DNA from 2 places in the Bacillus luti genome. Region 1 is predicted to be linked to the other one. Evidence: riboswitches for the same ligand, from Rfam matches in the RefSeq annotation. Region 1 holds a riboswitch; the other holds the start of a gene.

Evidence for each region. Region 1 has a riboswitch for S-adenosylmethionine ahead of EUC40_RS18860 (YezD family protein). Riboswitches for the same ligand answer to the same signal wherever they lie in the genome.
Region 2: another riboswitch for S-adenosylmethionine. It lies ahead of mtnK (S-methyl-5-thioribose kinase); the one in region 1 lies ahead of EUC40_RS18860 (YezD family protein).

The regions. Positions count from the first base shown of each region.
Region 1 covers NZ_CP040336.1:3,719,564-3,730,348, forward strand. Annotated here, with positions in the region: gene EUC40_RS18840 (nitrite/sulfite reductase) at 1-1,280, opposite strand, end outside; gene cysC (adenylyl-sulfate kinase) at 1,439-2,038, opposite strand; gene sat (sulfate adenylyltransferase) at 2,051-3,187, opposite strand; gene EUC40_RS18855 (phosphoadenylyl-sulfate reductase) at 3,226-3,927, opposite strand; gene EUC40_RS18860 (YezD family protein) at 4,014-4,157, opposite strand; SAM riboswitch class I at 4,230-4,338, opposite strand; gene lysA (diaminopimelate decarboxylase) at 4,455-5,771, opposite strand; lysine riboswitch at 5,952-6,133, opposite strand; gene EUC40_RS18870 (DUF3888 domain-containing protein) at 6,223-6,618, opposite strand; gene EUC40_RS18875 (LTA synthase family protein) at 6,873-8,759, shown strand; gene pssA (CDP-diacylglycerol--serine O-phosphatidyltransferase) at 8,942-9,643, shown strand; gene EUC40_RS18885 (NAD(P)-dependent oxidoreductase) at 9,716-10,687, opposite strand.
Region 2 covers NZ_CP040336.1:1,312,055-1,319,339, forward strand. Annotated here, with positions in the region: gene EUC40_RS06885 (pyridoxal phosphate-dependent aminotransferase) at 21-1,211, opposite strand; gene EUC40_RS06890 (carbon-nitrogen family hydrolase) at 1,226-2,089, shown strand; SAM riboswitch class I at 2,161-2,305, shown strand; gene mtnK (S-methyl-5-thioribose kinase) at 2,397-3,578, shown strand; gene mtnA (S-methyl-5-thioribose-1-phosphate isomerase) at 3,575-4,636, shown strand; gene EUC40_RS06905 (YvrJ family protein) at 4,705-4,866, shown strand; gene EUC40_RS06910 (3-hydroxybutyrate dehydrogenase) at 4,897-5,673, opposite strand; gene EUC40_RS06915 (PadR family transcriptional regulator) at 5,868-6,200, shown strand; gene EUC40_RS06920 (DUF1129 domain-containing protein) at 6,200-6,967, shown strand; gene EUC40_RS06925 (DUF1129 domain-containing protein) at 6,981-7,285, shown strand, end outside.

The sequences.
Region 1 (10,785 bases):
ACGTCGAGTGCAATTTGTGTATCTAAGTACTCAGCGATTTGGCGTAACCTTTCTTTCGTTTCTACTAATGCGAGATTACAATATTCAATACCTGTACATGAAACCGCATGACCAATAAATGATTTCGGATTTGCAGAAATTGCTTCAAATAATGGTTCGCTTAATAAGCCTGCAACATTCTCTGGCGGAACATTCGGAATAATGAAGTTTTGCGAGTTACAAGTACGAATTTGCCCGTTACCATATTGCTTTGCAATTCTTGCAATCTCAAACATTTCTTCTGCATGTAAACGCCCTACAGGCACATTAAAGCCGACATATTTTAGTCCCTCTTGTTTTTGATCTTGAACACCATAAAAATAACCTGCATTCCATCCTTTTAATGCACTTTCTCCTTTACTTTGTAAAGGTCCTGTATGCTCTAGTAGTTTCTCTTTAAATTTCTCCGCTCCCCAGTCTGCAACAAGAAATTTCAAGCGTGCTAAATGACGCTTTTCACGATATCCAAAATCTCGGAATATAGTAGCAATCGCAATTGCTACCGCCTTCACTTCTTCTGGTAGAACGAATACATCTAATTCTTCCGCTAAATATGGACGAGCTGATAATCCTCCGCCTACTTTTATATGAAAACCAACTTTTTTCTCACCATTTATTTCTTTCGTAGCAGGTGTAAATGCCACACAGTTAATCTCCGCATTTGCTGAATTATAAATGTTAGAACTAATGGACATTTTAAATTTACGTGGTAAGTTAGAAAACTCTTCATTATGTTGAAAGTAGTCATATACCTCTTTTACAATACCTGTTGTATCAAACAGTTCATTTGCATCAATTCCCGCAAGTGGATTTCCTGTAATATTACGCGTTATATCACCACACGCCCCTGCTGAAGATAATCCAACTCTCGCTAACCTTTTAAAAATATCTGGAATTTGCTGAATCTCTAACCAATGAAACTGAATCGCCTGTCTTGTCGTAATATCGATTACATCACGTCCATAGTCCTCAGCGATAGAAGCAAGCGCTTCTGCCTGCGCATTTGTAATAATCCCAGAAGGAATATTTACACGCATCATAAAGTATCCAGCTTCTTTCGGACGCTGCAAATACAATCCTGCCCATTTAAATGCGTCCCACTCTTCTTTCGGAATAGATTCGAATCCATTCTCCGCATAGTAAGGAATGTCATTAAAGATTTCCAATCCATCTTTTTCTAATTTATTCTTCTCAGTCTGATTTAATTTTTCATTGTTAGCCCATACTTTTTCATAACTCATTTTTAATCCCCCTATATAAAGTGAATCTTTAATCAGTGAGGATTGTGTTCATCTCCCACTGAGTATTAGCCTTAACCAATCAGGCATTTACAGACGGCAGGGCTCCCACCTAACTTCTTTGCCCAAGCCGAATTTTGAGGTAGGTGTTTTACAGCCCGTTAGTGCGGGATAAAACTACGCTCTTGTAAATACTTCACAATTTGTTCTGCACATTCTTCAATAGAATACTTATGTGTTTCTACAATTAATTCTGCTCGTTCTGGCTCCTCATATGGTGAATCAACACCAGTAAACTGTTTAATATCACCTTTTCTTGCCTTTTTATAAAGACCTTTCGGATCACGTTTTTCACACTCTTCAATCGGACACTTCACAAACACTTCAATAAATTCATCCGCCGCTAATAGATCTCTAACTTGTTTTCGGTCTACTCGAAATGGTGAAATGAATGCTGTAAGAACAATCGTTCCTTGATCTACGAATAGTTTAGAAACTTCACCGATACGACGAATATTCTCTGTACGATCACTTTCAGAAAACCCTAAATCATTATTTAAACCGTGGCGTATATTATCCCCATCTAGCACATAGTTTCCGATATTCTTTTCAAATAGTTTACGAGCAACCGCATTCGCTACTGTAGATTTACCCGAAGCTGATAAACCCGTAAACCAAATTACAAAACTATGATGACCACTTTTCACTCTTCTCTCATCTTTTGAAACAGAGGCTGTATGCCAAGTAATATTTGTATTCATCTCTTTCTCTCCCTATTTTGTTACTACACCTTTTTTCAAACCTTTAATTAGCACTTCCACTACTTCTTTACGACTAAATGTACTTGGCGGAATCTCACCGTTTCTTAATAGCTCCCTTACTTTCGTACCGGATAAAATGACATGATCCTCTTTTCCGTGCGGGCATGTTTTCGTTGAAGCCATTGCTTCACATTTCCCGCAGTAAAAGCTATGTTCAAAAAATAGCGGTGTAATCCCTAACTCTTCCACTGTAAAGTTTGTAAAAATCTCTTGCGCTTCATATGTTCCATAATAATCTCCTACCCCGGCATGATCACGCCCTACAATAAAGTGGGTACATCCAAAATTCTTTCTTACTAATGCATGAAATATCGCCTCTCTTGGCCCTGCGTAACGCATCGCCGCAGGAAACACACCTAAAAAGACACGATTTTTCGGATAATAGTTTTGAAGTAATACTTCATAGCTTTCCATCCTTACATCAGCAGGAATATCATCTGATTTCGTTTCCCCAACAAGCGGATTCAAAAAGAGACCATCTACAATTTCAAGAGCAGACTTTTGAATATATTCATGAGCGCGATGTACCGGGTTTCTCGTTTGAAACCCAACTACTGTTTTCCAACCACGCTTTTTAAATTCTTCTCGCGTTTCAATTGGATCTAAATGATAAGAAGGAAATTGATTATTTTCAAAGCGTTTTGTAAGAATAATAGCTCCTCCAACGTAAACGTTTGGTCGTTCATATAATTTTTTCACTCCTGGATGAGCCTCATCCGTCGTTTTATATACAAGTAACGCTTCTTTTTCTTTATCTGGTACAAAAATATCTTCTATTTGAATGACACCATATATTTTCCCATCGTTAACAAGCTTTACTTCCTCTCCAACTTCCAGCCTCTCTGCTACACCTTCTGTTACCGGCAATGTAATTGGTATACTCCATATGCTCCCATTTGCTAAACGAAGAGTTTCTACGACCGAATCATAATCATTCTTACCTAAGAAACCTGTCAGTGGGCTATATCCACCTGTCGCTAGTAGCTCTAAATCACTTAACGCAACGTTGTCTAATTTAATTTCTTTTTCAATTTGTGATACGTCGTATGTCTCATCTATACGGTTTACTAATTCGTTTCTTGTACTCATTTTCTATATCCTCTCTTAGCTTTATTTTTCAATTCATCTTATTGATCATGAAGACCACATTCTGTTTTCAGTTTTCCAGCCCATCTACCATCTCTTGAATCGCCACCATCTACAGGTAACGTACACTTCTCACACCCAATACTTGGATAGCCAACATCATGTAATGGGTTATACGGCAAACTATGTTTGTATACATATCGCCACACTTCTTTCCATGTCCAATGAATAAGTGGACAAATCTTAATAGATTGAAAACGACGATCTTGATTTATAAAGTTTGTATGTTTGCGAGTTTCTGATTGTTCCCTTCTTAAACCTGATATCCACGCCTTTTCATTTGCTAACGCTTTTTCTAAAGGTAAAATTTTCCTAATTTTACAACAAAGATTCGGATTGCTTTCCCATAGCCTGTCACCATGCAACTTTGCTTGTTCATCAAGTGTAAGTTCTGGCTGTTTTTCTATAATGTTTAATGAAGGAAATCGTTCCCGCACTTTTTGAATTAATTCATACGTTTCTTGAAAATGAACATTTGTATCCAAAAATACAACTTTAGCAGATGGATTTACTTGGTTTATAAGATGCAGTAGTACCATACCTTCCACTCCAAAGCTACATGCGTATACGATTTCTTCTTTATATTCTTTATAAGCCCAACTTAATACAGATAGCGCGCCTTTTGTTTCATCTTCTTCTGAAAATGAAACACCATTTTCAGCCCACGTTTCATACGTCAACATGTTTTTTCCCCCTGTAAAAGCAAAAAGACGGTTTTAACCTAATACAATAGGTTAAAACCGCCTCTAGTTTTTCTAGTCAGCGCTTTTTACTTTAAACGTACTTTTTCACTTTTCTCTAACTGAATGACTTTTCCATCTTGCACAACAATTGTAATTGAACCATATTTCATATCAGCAAGCATCGCTTGAATCTTCTCCGATACTTCATCAAAATGTTCCCGTACACTCACGCGAACAGCCCCCCTTTTTATTCATAAAAAAAATCTTTCCCATTTCGAAAAGACTGTTCGGTAATATATTTTACCTTATCTTTCAAAATGGATTCCATTTTGCTGGATTTAGCACCTTGCTTTCTATAAGCAGGTTGCCGAGCTTCTTCGGGCCAGTTCCCTCCGCTTCTCTTGATAAGCTTTGTATTTGTATTTTATCACAATTCTGATTTTTTTCAATCCTAGTTTTCCGATATATTTTAATTATTTTATTTTACAAAAAAGGAATTGCCCATCCGAACAACTCCTTTTCTCTATTTAAACAAGTTCTTTAATACGTATGCGATCGTTCCCAATAATATTTTCATATGTTTCGCGTTCCACTACAATTTGCGATGTTCCACCTTTCGCAAAGACGACAGCTGGTCTCCGAATTCGATTATAATTATTCGCCATCGAATAGCCATATGCTCCTGTACAAGAAATTGCTAGTAAATCGGAAGAAGCGACTTTTGGTAAATGAATATCCCAAATCAGCATATCTCCACTCTCACAACATTTCCCAGCAATCGAAACGAGTTCCTCATTCGCATCATTCCCTCGATTCGCTAACATTGCTTCATAACGAGCGTTATATAAGGCAGGTCTTAAATTATCCGTCATTCCACCATCTACCGAAACATATTTTCTTATGCCAGGAATATCTTTCACCGATCCGACTGTATAAATTGTCGTTCCAGCATCACCTACAATACTACGACCTGGTTCAACCCAAATTTCTGGCAATGGATAGTTACATACTGTAAATTGTTCTCTCACTGCACTCGTTACAGCTCGCACATATGTCTCAAGTGTTAATGGCGTATCCGAATCTGTGTAGCGTATTCCGAACCCTCCGCCTACATTTAACACCTTTACTACATAGTTTGTTTGCTCTCTCACTTCTACTAAAAATTGGCGAAGAACTTCAATTGCTCGAACAAAACCAGCTGTTTCAAATATTTGTGATCCGATATGGGAATGAATACCTAGCACATTATAATTTGATTTTTGTAAAGCAAGCTCAATTGCCTGCATCGCTTGACCATTTGAAACACCAAATCCAAATTTTGAATCCTCTTGGCCTGTTGTAATATATTCATGTGTGTGCGCCTCTACTCCAGGCGTTACACGAATTAATATGTTCACAAATTTCCCATGTTGCACTGCTAAATCATGCAAAATTTCTAATTCTAAAAAATTATCGACTACAAAACAACCAATATTCGCCTGAAGAGCCATCACAATCTCTTCTTCTGTTTTATTATTGCCGTGAAAATGAATGCGCGATGCCGGAAACCCTGCTTGAAGCGCAGTATATAATTCCCCTCCAGAAACAACATCTAACGACATATTTTCTTCACGAGCTACTCGGCACATCTCCATGCACAAGAACGCCTTGCTTGCATACGCTACTTGATAAGAGAAACCACTTTCTTTAAAAGCACGATGAAACGCGCGGCACTTCCCTCGAATTGACTCTTCATCGTATACATAAAGTGGTGTTCCGTATTGTTTTGCTAGCTGCGTCGTATCGCACCCTCCAATTTCTAAGTGTCCTTGCCCATTGATTCGGCTCGTGCCGTGTAAATACATTTGAATTCCTCCCTTATTTCCTCTAAAACTCATAACCCCAATCTTCTATTCATTGCAGCACGCTTTTAGATAGACAAAAAACGCGCGGAACAATGTTCACACGCGTTTCTTATTAGGAAAAATATATATTGAAAAAATAAACGAGTTGTTATCTCCTCAAAATAAGAAACCGCATCAACATCTCCAAATAGCTCTCCATAAAATAAATCTTATGACAGTACTACATTTATTCAATGCAGTCCCAATATATGAATAAGATGGTTATTCTTATATTTCGGCAATAGTCCCTTTCAACCTATGATCACAGATTCCATTAAATCTCCCATAGCTTACTCTTTCCTATCGCGGCCTCTACCTTTGAGAGTAGATGAGGTAAGTCTATTTAATTTTCAAACATCTAATTGTTGCTATTAACAATACCAAAGGACCATTTTATTTGTCAAACAATTTTTTATATTGTTTTTTTACAGTTTAGTTTTGTATCATTTGGTAAGCGCTTTATCATGATCTTTGTCACTTCCCATTCGCCTTCTTCGTTATTAAATGTGATCGTTACTTTTTCAAATGGCGGCACAATTTTCCCACCAACGTGTTCATACTTCGTCACTTCAATAACCGCTTGAAATAAATATGTACCACTATACACTTTTTTTAAACTAATAATTTTAGGACATTGATAAGGCTTCAAACTCCCATATTGTTTTTCAATTGCTTTATTTATTTTTGGAAATAAAACAGAATAAAGTGCATCTTCCATAAGGGGTGCATCATATTGGGCTACAGAAACACTCGGTGAAGCAAAAAGTATACAACTACTGCATGCAATAAAATATAATAATTTTCGCATTATAACCTCCGTATTATTACGTGATTCTTTCTGCGCACGATCATTATCATACAAAGAAATTCCATTTTATTGTCTCCCATCGCTCTTTTTCTACTCAATTATTATAAAAAAGTCCACAACTCTCTTTTATTTTCGTATAATGATACTCATAGTATAATAATCATAATAACAAAGGACTGTTCGTATATATAAAATGAGGCGCTAATCAAATAGGCCCACAAGAACTGTCATGCTTTTTAGGAGAGGAGTATATTATGCTACAACGTCTGTTTCCAAAACTGCGATTTGCACTTATTGCAGTCGTTTTATTATGGATAAAAACATATATTGTGTACAAGCTAGCATTCGATATTAAAATTGATAATTTCTTTGAAGAGTTTATGCTTTTTATTAATCCACTAGCTGCGTTACTTTTATTTTTCGGTTTTGCTTTATTTGCATCCAAACACCGAAACCGCATTATAGTTGGAATTAGTTTTATACTATCATTCATTTTATTTGGAAATGCAATGTTTTATGGGTTTTATAACGATTTCGTTACGTTCCCAGTGTTATTTCAAACAAATAATATGGCTGATTTAGGGACGAGTATAAAAGAACTCTTTACGTATAAAACATTACTTTTATTTGCAGATGCGATTATTTTAATGTTTCTTTCACGTAAATTCCCAGCATTTTGTGACAAGACGCCGCTTTCTCGCTCTGAAAAGCGTACTTTCTTTAGCGGTGTAACAGCTCTATTAGCACTACAAATTGTTGTTTCCGTTATTTATAAACCACAAATGTTCTCACGCTCATTTGACCGTCAAACTGTCGTGAAAAATTTAGGTTTATACACATATCATCTATTCGATATTACACTTCAATCAAAATCTTCAGCTGAACGTGTATTTGCAAGTGGGGACGGGTTCTCTGAAATTAAAAACTATACGGACTCAAAAGAGAAGCAAGTTGATAAGAACTTATTTGGAGCTGCAAAAGGTAAAAATGTGATTTTGATTTCAATGGAATCTACACAAAGTTTTGTTATTAATAAAAAAATAAATGGAAAAGAAATTACTCCATTTTTAAACGAATTTATTAAAGATAGTTTTTATTTCGATAACTTTTATCATCAAACAGGACAAGGTAAAACTTCTGATGCTGAATTTATCGTCGAAAATTCACTTTATCCGTTAGACCGCGGTTCTGTATTCTTTACTCACGCAACAAATGAATATACAGCTACACCAGAACAATTAAAGAAATACGGATATTCTTCTGCTGTCTTCCATTCAAACGATAAAGCGTTTTGGAATCGTGATGTAATGTATCCTGCACTTGGATATGATCGTTACTTTAATTTAAATGATTACGTAGGTACAGAACAAATGTCTGTCGGGTGGGGATTAAAAGATAAAGAGTTCTTTGAGCAATCTATTCCAAAGCTAAAATCTTTACCAGAGCCGTTCTATACAAAATTCATTACTTTAACAAACCATTTTCCGTTTCTTCTAAATCCAGAGGATCAATATGTTGATGAGTTTAATTCAGAAAGTGGCGTTTTAAACCGCTACTTCCCAACCGTTCGTTACACGGATGAAGCTCTTAAATTATTTATTAATCAATTAAAAGCAGAAGGACTGTACGACAATTCCGTTATTGTCATTTATGGTGATCATTACGGTATTTCTGAAAACCATAACGCAGCTATGGCTCAGTTCCTTGGGAAAGACGCTATTACACCGTTTGATTCTATGCAATTACAACGCGTCCCTCTCATTATTCATGTGCCTGGTCAAGAAGGAAAAGTCATTTCTAAAGTATCTGGTCAAATTGATATTAAACCAACTCTTCTTCATTTACTTGGTATTAAAACAAATAAATCCGTAGAATTTGGAACTGATTTATTCATTAAAGAGAAAGACCCTCTTATGATCATGCGGGACGGTAGCTTTGTTTCGGAAGAGTATGTTTACACAAAAAACATGTGCTACAAACGAAATACGGGGGCAGAAACCGATTTAACACTATGTCAGCCGTATATTGAAAAAGCAAAAACAGAATTAAAACTTTCCGATAAACTGATTTATGGAGATTTATTACGTTTCGATCCTAACAATCGATTTAACACTGGAACGATGACAACGAAATTTGAATAGTTCAGGAAGCAACTTTATAGAAGTTGCTTCCTTTTTTTACTTATTTTTCGAATTATTCTTCTACGAAATCTTTCACAAATTGGGAATTTTTTTCGTATGAGGAATAAATTTATGGTATGATAAAATGAGTAAACTTTCATAAACTAATTAAGAATTCATTACAGAAAGCAAGGGATCAGATTTTGTATAGAGCAGCTATTCCAAACTTATTTACGCTCGGAAATTTATATAGCGGATTCTTATCAATCGGCTATGCATCTTTAGGATATTATAAATCAGCTGCTATTTTAGTACTTATCGGGATGATGTTAGATAGTCTTGATGGTCGTGTTGCTCGTTTATTACGTGTGGATTCACAAATGGGGAAAGAGCTTGACTCGCTTGCGGATGTAGTAACATTTGGTGCAGCACCTGCTGTTTTAATGTATTACACATCATTCTCCAACTATGGAATCATCGGACTATACATAGCGGGACTATTCCCTCTTTTCGGAGCATATCGCTTAGCACGATTTAATGTAACACCATCTTCTACTTCAATGAAATATTTCACTGGAGTTCCGATTACAGCAGCGGGAGGGCTTGTCGCTTTCTTAACCTTATTTTCACATACCATTCCAAAAATCGTTCTAATTACAGTATTTGTAACGTTCGCATTTTTAATGGTAAGCCGCATTCGTATCCCAAGTTTAAAAGATGTACCAATTCCACGATATAGCATCATTATTACACTATTTTTAGTTGGAATCATTATCACAATGTATCAAACAGGGTTTGGTAATTTTTCTGTTTTCCTATTCATTGCCATCCCACTATACATTTTGTACATGTTATCTCAATTCATTAGACAAAGACCGTCAAAAAAAGCAAATAAAGAAAAATAAAAAGAAACCTTCCACATCCGGAAGGTTTCTTTTTATTTTTCTAGGCGATATGCCTCTGATTAGCATTTCACTTTATTTTGTAACGAATACTTTTTGATTTACAGGTGTCACTGCTTCTTCCCCGTTCAACACAGCCAAAATATTTCTTACAGCCATTTCAGCCATCGCGTCACGCGTTTCAAATGTTGCATTTCCTACATGAGGAGCAAGCACAACATTCTTTAATCCTTTTAGCTCTTCTGTAATTTTCGGTTCAAACTCAAACACATCAAGAGCTGCCCCTTCAATTTCATTCGTTTTTAATGCATGAGCAAGTGCCGCTTCATGCATAATTGGTCCACGTGAAGCATTTACAATATACGCTGTTTTCTTCATCATTTTAAACTGTTCTTCATCAATCATATGATGCAATTTCGGATTATACGCACAGTTAATTGTAATAAAGTCTGCTGTTTGTAATAATTCTTCCAACGTTACATACGTTGCTCCTAGTTCGTTCTCAGCTTCAAGCTTACGATTAGGCCCTGTATATAAAATATTCATTCCAAACGCTTTCGCACGCTTTGCAACTGCCTTCCCGATTTCTCCAAGACCAATAATTCCAATTGTTTTACCATGTACTTCTCGGCCTAAGAAAAATAAAGGTGCCCATCCGTTAAATCCAGTCGTACGACATAACGTATCCCCTTCAGGAATTCTACGTGCAGCTGCTAAAAGAAGTGCAAATGTTAATTCTGCTGTCGCTTCCGTTGATACTTTCGGTGTATTCGATACTACAATTCCTTTTTCGCCTGCATACGTATAATCAATATTGTCATAACCAGCACCATAGTTTGCAACAATCTTTAAATGAGGTGCTGCATCAATAACTTCTTTCGGTACCTTTGTAGAAAGTAAACTTAACAATGCATCTTTATCTTGTACACGCTCTGTTAATTCATCTAAAGAAATTAACTCCTCTTTATCATACATTTCTACATCGTGATCTTTTAATAGTTCTAATCCGATTTCTGGAATTTTCCCTGCTACTAATATTTTTGCCACTACTAACACCTCTTCTATAGAAAATAAGATATCTCTTATCTTTCATTGTAAGAAATCCGTATATAAAAACCAAGGAATTTGATTATAGTTTTGAAAAT
Region 2 (7,285 bases), 2.4 Mb from region 1:
TGAATTTTGTCAGATATTTTTTATGTTGTCAATGGCTTTTTGAAAAAATTTAATTTATCAATTCGATTAATGGCTTCTCGTAATCTATCTTCTGTATGCAAGAGACCAACGCGGACATACCCTTCGCCGTGCTCGCCAAACCCAATACCAGGAGCAACTGCGACGTGTGCTTTTTCTAGTAAAATATCAGAAAATTGCTCAGATGTGTAACCTTCTGGTACAGGAAGCCATGCAAAGAATGATCCGGTTGGAATATCTACATTCCAACCAATTGAGTGACAAGCTGAAATAAGAGCGTTTCTCCGGGATTCGTAACTATTTACAAGATCTACTACACAAGACTGTGAACTTAATAGTGCTTCACGAGCAGCATCTTGAACTGCACCAAAAATACTAACATACATATGATCTTGTAATAAGTTAATTGTTTCGATAACACTTTCATTCCCTACTGCAAAAGCAATACGCCATCCAGCCATATTGAAAGTTTTTGATAAAGTATAAATTTCAATTCCTGTATCTTTGGCACCGTCTGCTTGTAAGAAACTAACCGGCTTTTGATCATCAAACCCAATAGCGCCGTAAGCAAAATCATGAACAACTAATATATTATGTTTATTAGCAAAATGAATGGTTTCATCAAAAAAATCTTTTGATGCAGTAGCACCAGTAGGATTGTTTGGATAGTTTAAAAACATTAACTTTGCACGCTCAGCGATAGTATCATCAATTTTCGTGTAATCTGGTAAAAATTTATTTTCTGCAATAAGCGGCATTGTTTTAAATTGTGCTTTTGCTAAAGCAACTCCTGATAAATAATCTGGATAGCCTGGATCTGGAACGAGAATAGTATCACCAGGGTTTGTAAAACACATTGGTAATTCTACTAATCCAGCCTTTCCACCAAACAAAATAGCAACTTCAGTTTTTGGATTTACTACTACATCATATTCACGTTGATAGAATGTTGCCACGGCTTCTTTTAAGCTCTCGTGTCCGCGAAATGGCGGATATTTATGATGAATGGTCTTTTCTGCAGCATCTTGTAAAGCTTTTACGATATGCTGCGGGGTTGGTTGATCTGGATTACCTTGACCTAGATTAATAACATCGTGACCAGCTGCAACGACCTTGTTAACTTTTGCAACAAGTGAAGCGAAAAATTGTGTAGGCAATGATGTTACTATCTCAGAAGGTTGAAATAATTTCATACTTTCCACCTCTTTTGAAAGTTGTTACAATTCTAGTGACAAATGATATAATCTTTCCAGTATTTTGTAAAGAAAAAAATGAGAATGGGGCTGACAAAATGAAAGTCGCATGTATTCAAATGGATATTGTCTTTGGAGATGTAGAAAAAAATATTGAAAACGCTAAAAATAAAATAAGTGAAGCGATGAAGGAAAGACCAGATGTTATCGTCTTACCAGAACTATGGACGACAGGATATGATTTAACGAGACTTTCTGAAATTGCAGATAAGGACGGAGTAGAAACGAAAGAAACGTTGAAAAAATGGTCGAAACAATATGGGGTACATATTGTTGGTGGTTCCATAGCGAAGCAAACAGAACAAGGTGTTACAAATACAATGTATGTTGTAAACAAAGAAGGAGATCTAGTCAATGAATATAGTAAAGTGCATTTATTTCAGCTGATGGATGAACATAAATATTTAGTCGCTGGAAATAGTACAGGCGAATTTAAGCTAGATGATGTAGAATGCGCCGGCACAATTTGTTATGATATTCGTTTTCCAGAGTGGATGCGCGTTCATACTGTTCGAGGGGCAGAAGTTTTATTTGTTGTAGCAGAATGGCCATTAGTACGTTTAGCACATTGGCGCTTGCTGCTGCAAGCAAGAGCAGTTGAAAACCAATGTTATGTTGTTGCGTGTAATCGGGCAGGAAAAGATCCGAATAATGAATTTGCAGGTCATTCTTTAATTGTGGATCCTTGGGGTGAAGTTGTGGTAGAGGCAAATCAAGAGGAATCCATTTTGTTTGGAGAGCTTACATTCGAGAAAATTCAAGAGGTTCGTAAAGGGATTCCAGTTTTTGCGGATCGTCGTCCAGAATTATATAAATAAAATATTGACAAGTGATTTTTATTCTTGGTATAGTCTTCAACATAAAGTTAAAAATTCAAAAAATTATACAACTCTTATCAAGAGCAGGTGGAGGGATTTGGCCCGATGAAGCCCAGCAACCGACCGTAATACCATTGTGAAATGGGGCGTATATTTACGACGCCAAAAGGCACGGTGCTAATTCCAGCAGAAAGTATACTTTCTGGTAGATAAGAGGGGAGAAGATAAACTTCAAACCTCTTTCTTTGTGGAAAGAGGTTTTTCTTATGCTAGAAAAACCTCTGAATTAAAAAAGGGGGAGAAAACGATGGGATATTATTCATTAACAGAAGTAACTGCTGTACAATATGCGAAAGAACATGGCTATTTTGAAAAGAAAGCGAATGTAGTTTGTCATGAAATTGGAGATGGAAATTTAAATTACGTGTTCAAATTAGATGATGGAGTGAAGTCGATTATAATAAAACAAGCGTTGCCATATGCGAAAGTAGTTGGTGAGAGCTGGCCATTGTCTATAAAAAGAGCAACGATTGAAAGTAAGGCACTGCAAATTTTTGCGAAGTATGTGCCTGAATATGTGCCGGTAGTGTATAGTCATGATGAAGAATTAGCGGTAACAGTCATAGAAGATTTATCACGGCTAACAATTACAAGAAAAGGATTAATAGATGGAGAGGAGTATCCACTTTTATCCCAACATATTGGTCGTTTTCTAGCAAATGTTTTGTTTTATACTTCAGATTTCGGGTTAGAGTCAGAAGAAAAAAGGATACTAGAAGGTGCATTTGTAAATCCAGACCTTTGTAAAATTACAGAAGATTTAGTGTTTACAGATCCGTTTGGCCATTACGATACAAATGATTATGAGCCGGAGTTACAACTAACTGTTGATGAACTTTGGAGTGATAAAACTTTAAAACTAAAAGTAGCGCAATATAAATATAAATTTTTAACGAGAAAAGAAGCGCTTATTCATGGTGATTTACATACTGGTAGTATTTTTTCATCACCTTCTGAGACGAAAGTGATTGATCCAGAATTTGCAACATACGGTCCATTTGGATTTGACATTGGTCAATTTATTGCAAATTTATTAGTAAATGCTCTATCTAGAGAAGAAGAAAAGAGAAGTGTACTATTTTTCCATATAGAAAAGACATGGAGTTATTTTGTAGAAACTTTTACGAAGTTATGGATTGGAGAAGGCGTAGAAGCATATACGAAAGAAAAACAGTGGATACCGATTATTTTGCAAAATATCTTTACTGATGCTGTCGGATTTGCAGGATGTGAGATTATCCGAAGAACAATTGGCTTAGCACATGTAGCTGATTTAGATGAAATAGCAAATAAAGAAACGAGAATTCAAGCTAAGAAACAAGCGCTATCCTTAGGTAAAGAACTAATAAAATATGAATCTAAGAGCGCTGATATTCAACTGTTTCGAACATTATTTCAGCAGACAGTTTCTGGAGGAGTAAAAGCATGAGTACAATTGTTACTATTCCGAGATCTGTCAGTTGGAAAGGTGATGCAATTGCAGTATTAAATCAAACAAAGTTGCCGCATAGCACAGAATACAAAACGTTAACGACGATTGAAGAGGTTTGGAAAAGTATTGTAATGCTAGAAGTACGCGGAGCACCTGCAATTGGAATTGTAGCTGCATTTGGCTTGGCGCTTGCATCAAAAAAATATAACACTATGCATTTGGAAGAATTTCAAAAGAAATTTAATAGAGATTGTAATTATTTAGGAACATCACGCCCGACGGCAGTGAATTTATTTTGGGCAATCGATCGTATGAGAGAATCTATTCGAGAGATTACTACAATAAAAGAAGCGCAAAAAATATTAGAAGAAGAAGCACTTCTCATTCAGCAAGAAGATGAAGCGGTATGCCGGAGCATTGGGGAATATGCGTTAACATGTTTTACAGACGGTGATAACATTTTAACAATTTGTAACGCTGGAAGTATCGCAACTGCTAGATATGGTACTGCATTAGCACCGTTTTATATTGGGAAAGAAAAAGGTGTACGTTTACATGCGTATGCGTGTGAAACGAGACCCGTTTTACAAGGTGGACGTTTAACGACTTGGGAGTTGAAGCAAGCGGAAATTGATGTAACGCTTATTACAGATAATACGGCAGCTCATGCAATCCGTACGAAAGAAATTAATGCGATTATCGTAGGAGCAGATCGAATTGTGGCAAATGGAGATACCGCAAATAAAATCGGAACAATGAATTTAGCTATATTAGCAAAGTATTTCGATATCCCATTTTATGTTGCAGCTCCGTTATCTACATTTGATATTAAGAAAGAAACTGGAACTGAAATTGTTATTGAAGAGAGAGATGAAACAGAAGTTACGAAAATCTTTGGGAAACAAGTAGCACCAATTGGAGTTGATGTTTATAATCCTGCATTTGATGTAACGCCGAATGAATTAATTACAGGTATTATTACTGAGAAAGGTATTATACGTGGAGATTATAAGAGAGAAATTGCATCATTGTTTGAAAAACAAGCTAATATATAATAGCTTGTTTTTTTTATGCCTAAATTGACTAGTCTCTCTTATTTATATAATGAAAGGGGGAGAAAAAGATGGAAGAGTGGATCAAGATGATAGGTAATGTAGGGTTTCCGATTGTTGTAACATTATATTTACTCCATCGAATTGAAAGTAAATTAGATGGGATAACTGTTGCAATAGAGAAACTGCCACAGCAATTACTAAAGTACGACGATCCTCGTGATAAAAAATAAAGTTTGCTCTTCGTGAGCAAACTTTATTTTTTATTGAGCAGTATAACCACCATCGATAACGACAGCTTGGCCAGTTATACCTTTAGCTTTTTCGCTCGCTAAGAATATAGCATAATCAGCAATTTCTTGTACTTGTAATAAGCGTTTTTGTGGTACAAGTGGATAAATAACATCTTCTAAAACATTTTCAAGTGGTACATTTCGTGTAGTAGCTAAGTCTTGTAGTTGATTACGTACAAGAGGGGTATCGACATAACCAGGGCAAAGGGCATTTACAGTAATACCATCGGTAGCACCTTCTAAAGCTGCCACTTTTGTTAATCCAATTACACCATGTTTGGCGCTATTGTAGGCGGATTTTCCTGCAAATCCAACAAGGCCATTAATGGAAGCAACATTAATAATTCGGCCATACTTTTGCTTTTTCATAATCGGAAAGGCATGTTTAATGGCGATAAATGGAGCGATTTGCATGATTTTAATGAGTAGCTCGAATTTTTCGGTTGGAAACTCTTCAATCGGTGAAACATGTTGCATTCCTGCGTTGTTAATTAATATGTCTAATGAACCGAAATGAGTAACTGTTTGAGAAATTGCTGCTGCAATTTCTTCCTCAGATGTAACATCACATTTTAAACCAATTGCTTGAAATCCCTCTTTTTGTAATTTTTCAGCAGCTTCTTTCGCACGCTCTTCAAGTCGGTCACTAATAACAACTTTTGCGCCTTCTTTTGCAAAAGCATTCCCCATTTCATAACCAATACCACTCGCGGCACCTGTTAAAAAGACAACTCGATTTGTAACCATGACGAAAAACATCCCTTCATAATAAAGTTTGCATATTGCTCTATTTAGAGAGGATATAATAAAATTCCTGCAAACATTTGGAAAAATATCGTTAGCTATCTTGTTTTGCAAAATAGTCTCTGCTATACTATGTTGTAAAGCAAGATACTTACGCTTATCTATCTTGTAAAACAAGGTAGCAGGAGGATTTTAATATGTCGACAAGTCAAATGCTGAAAGGAATTCTAGAAGGGTGCTTACTTGCTATTATTTCTGAAGGTGAAATATACGGTTATGAAATGAGTGAAAAGCTAGCGAAGCATGGCTTTACAATGGCGAGTGAGGGAAGTATTTATCCGTTATTGATACGTATGCAAAAGGAAGGATTAATAACAAGTGTAATGAAGGAATCTCCATCTGGCCCAAAGCGAAAATACTATACATTAACAGAAAAAGGCGAAGAAGCACTAAATGAATTTATGGATCGCTGGGAAGCGATGCAAAGTAGTGTAGAGCGTCTACTTGAGGGGAAGGGGAGAAGAAAATAATGCTATCAAATGAAGCACGAAAGTTTTTATTAGATATGAGATTATTTTTGGCGGCAAAGAGCGTGAAAGAAAGTGATATTGAAAATTTTATAGAAGATGCAGAACTCCATTTAATTGAGGGGGAGAGTGATGGGAAAAGCGTAGAAGAAATTTTCGGAAGCTCACCGAAAGAATATGCAAATGAACTTGTAAAAGTAATGGAAAGAGATAGACAAGAAACGTGGAAGCAAATTGGCTTTACGGTAATGAATATCGTATCGTTTTGGATCATTGCTTCTATCTTAATAGTGAATAACGGATTATTACAGATGTCGCTTATTCAGTGCGTTGGGTATAGTTTGTCATTGATTTTGGTTGTTATGGGTCCTAATTTTCTACTTCGCAAAATGACCTTCGTAACAAGTTTTACAAAAACATGGTTTTCTATGTGGTTTTTAGTTATGATCGCGCCAATGTTTTTAATGGGGGTTGTTACGATATTAGATGTGATCTATCCTACCAAAATGTTTACATTCACCGAGTTGCAAAGTTATATGTTAGCTGGTGGGATTTTTGGTATCACAGTAGCTATAAATATGTATTTTGAAGGGTGGTTTAAAAACTTATATTTAATTATTCCACTTTCTATAATGTTCATATTTAAAGCATTTACATCGGAAGATCTTATGCCAATGCTATTTCAAATTATATGTTTATACGGAAGTTTATTTATTTTAATTTTTATTGAAATTATGATGAAGACGAATAGAAGAGAAACGGTTAAATAAGGGAGGGGTTATAATGAAGGTTTCTAAAGAAGGCGAAAAGTTTTTAATCGATACGAAAGTGTATTTAATAACAAAAGGGATTAAAGAAGAAGATGTGGATGCCTTTTTAGAAGATGCAGAACTTCATTTAATAGAAGGTGAGAAAGAAGGAAAGACGGTAAAGGATATATTTGGTGATTCACCAAAAGAGTATGCGGAAGAGTTGGCGAAAGAGATGGAGAAGGATAAAAGCGGGAGTATAAAGAGCATTTTAGGAATGATAATTGGGATAGGTGGATATTGGTTACTTACAAATATTTTATTTGAAAGTCCTAATCA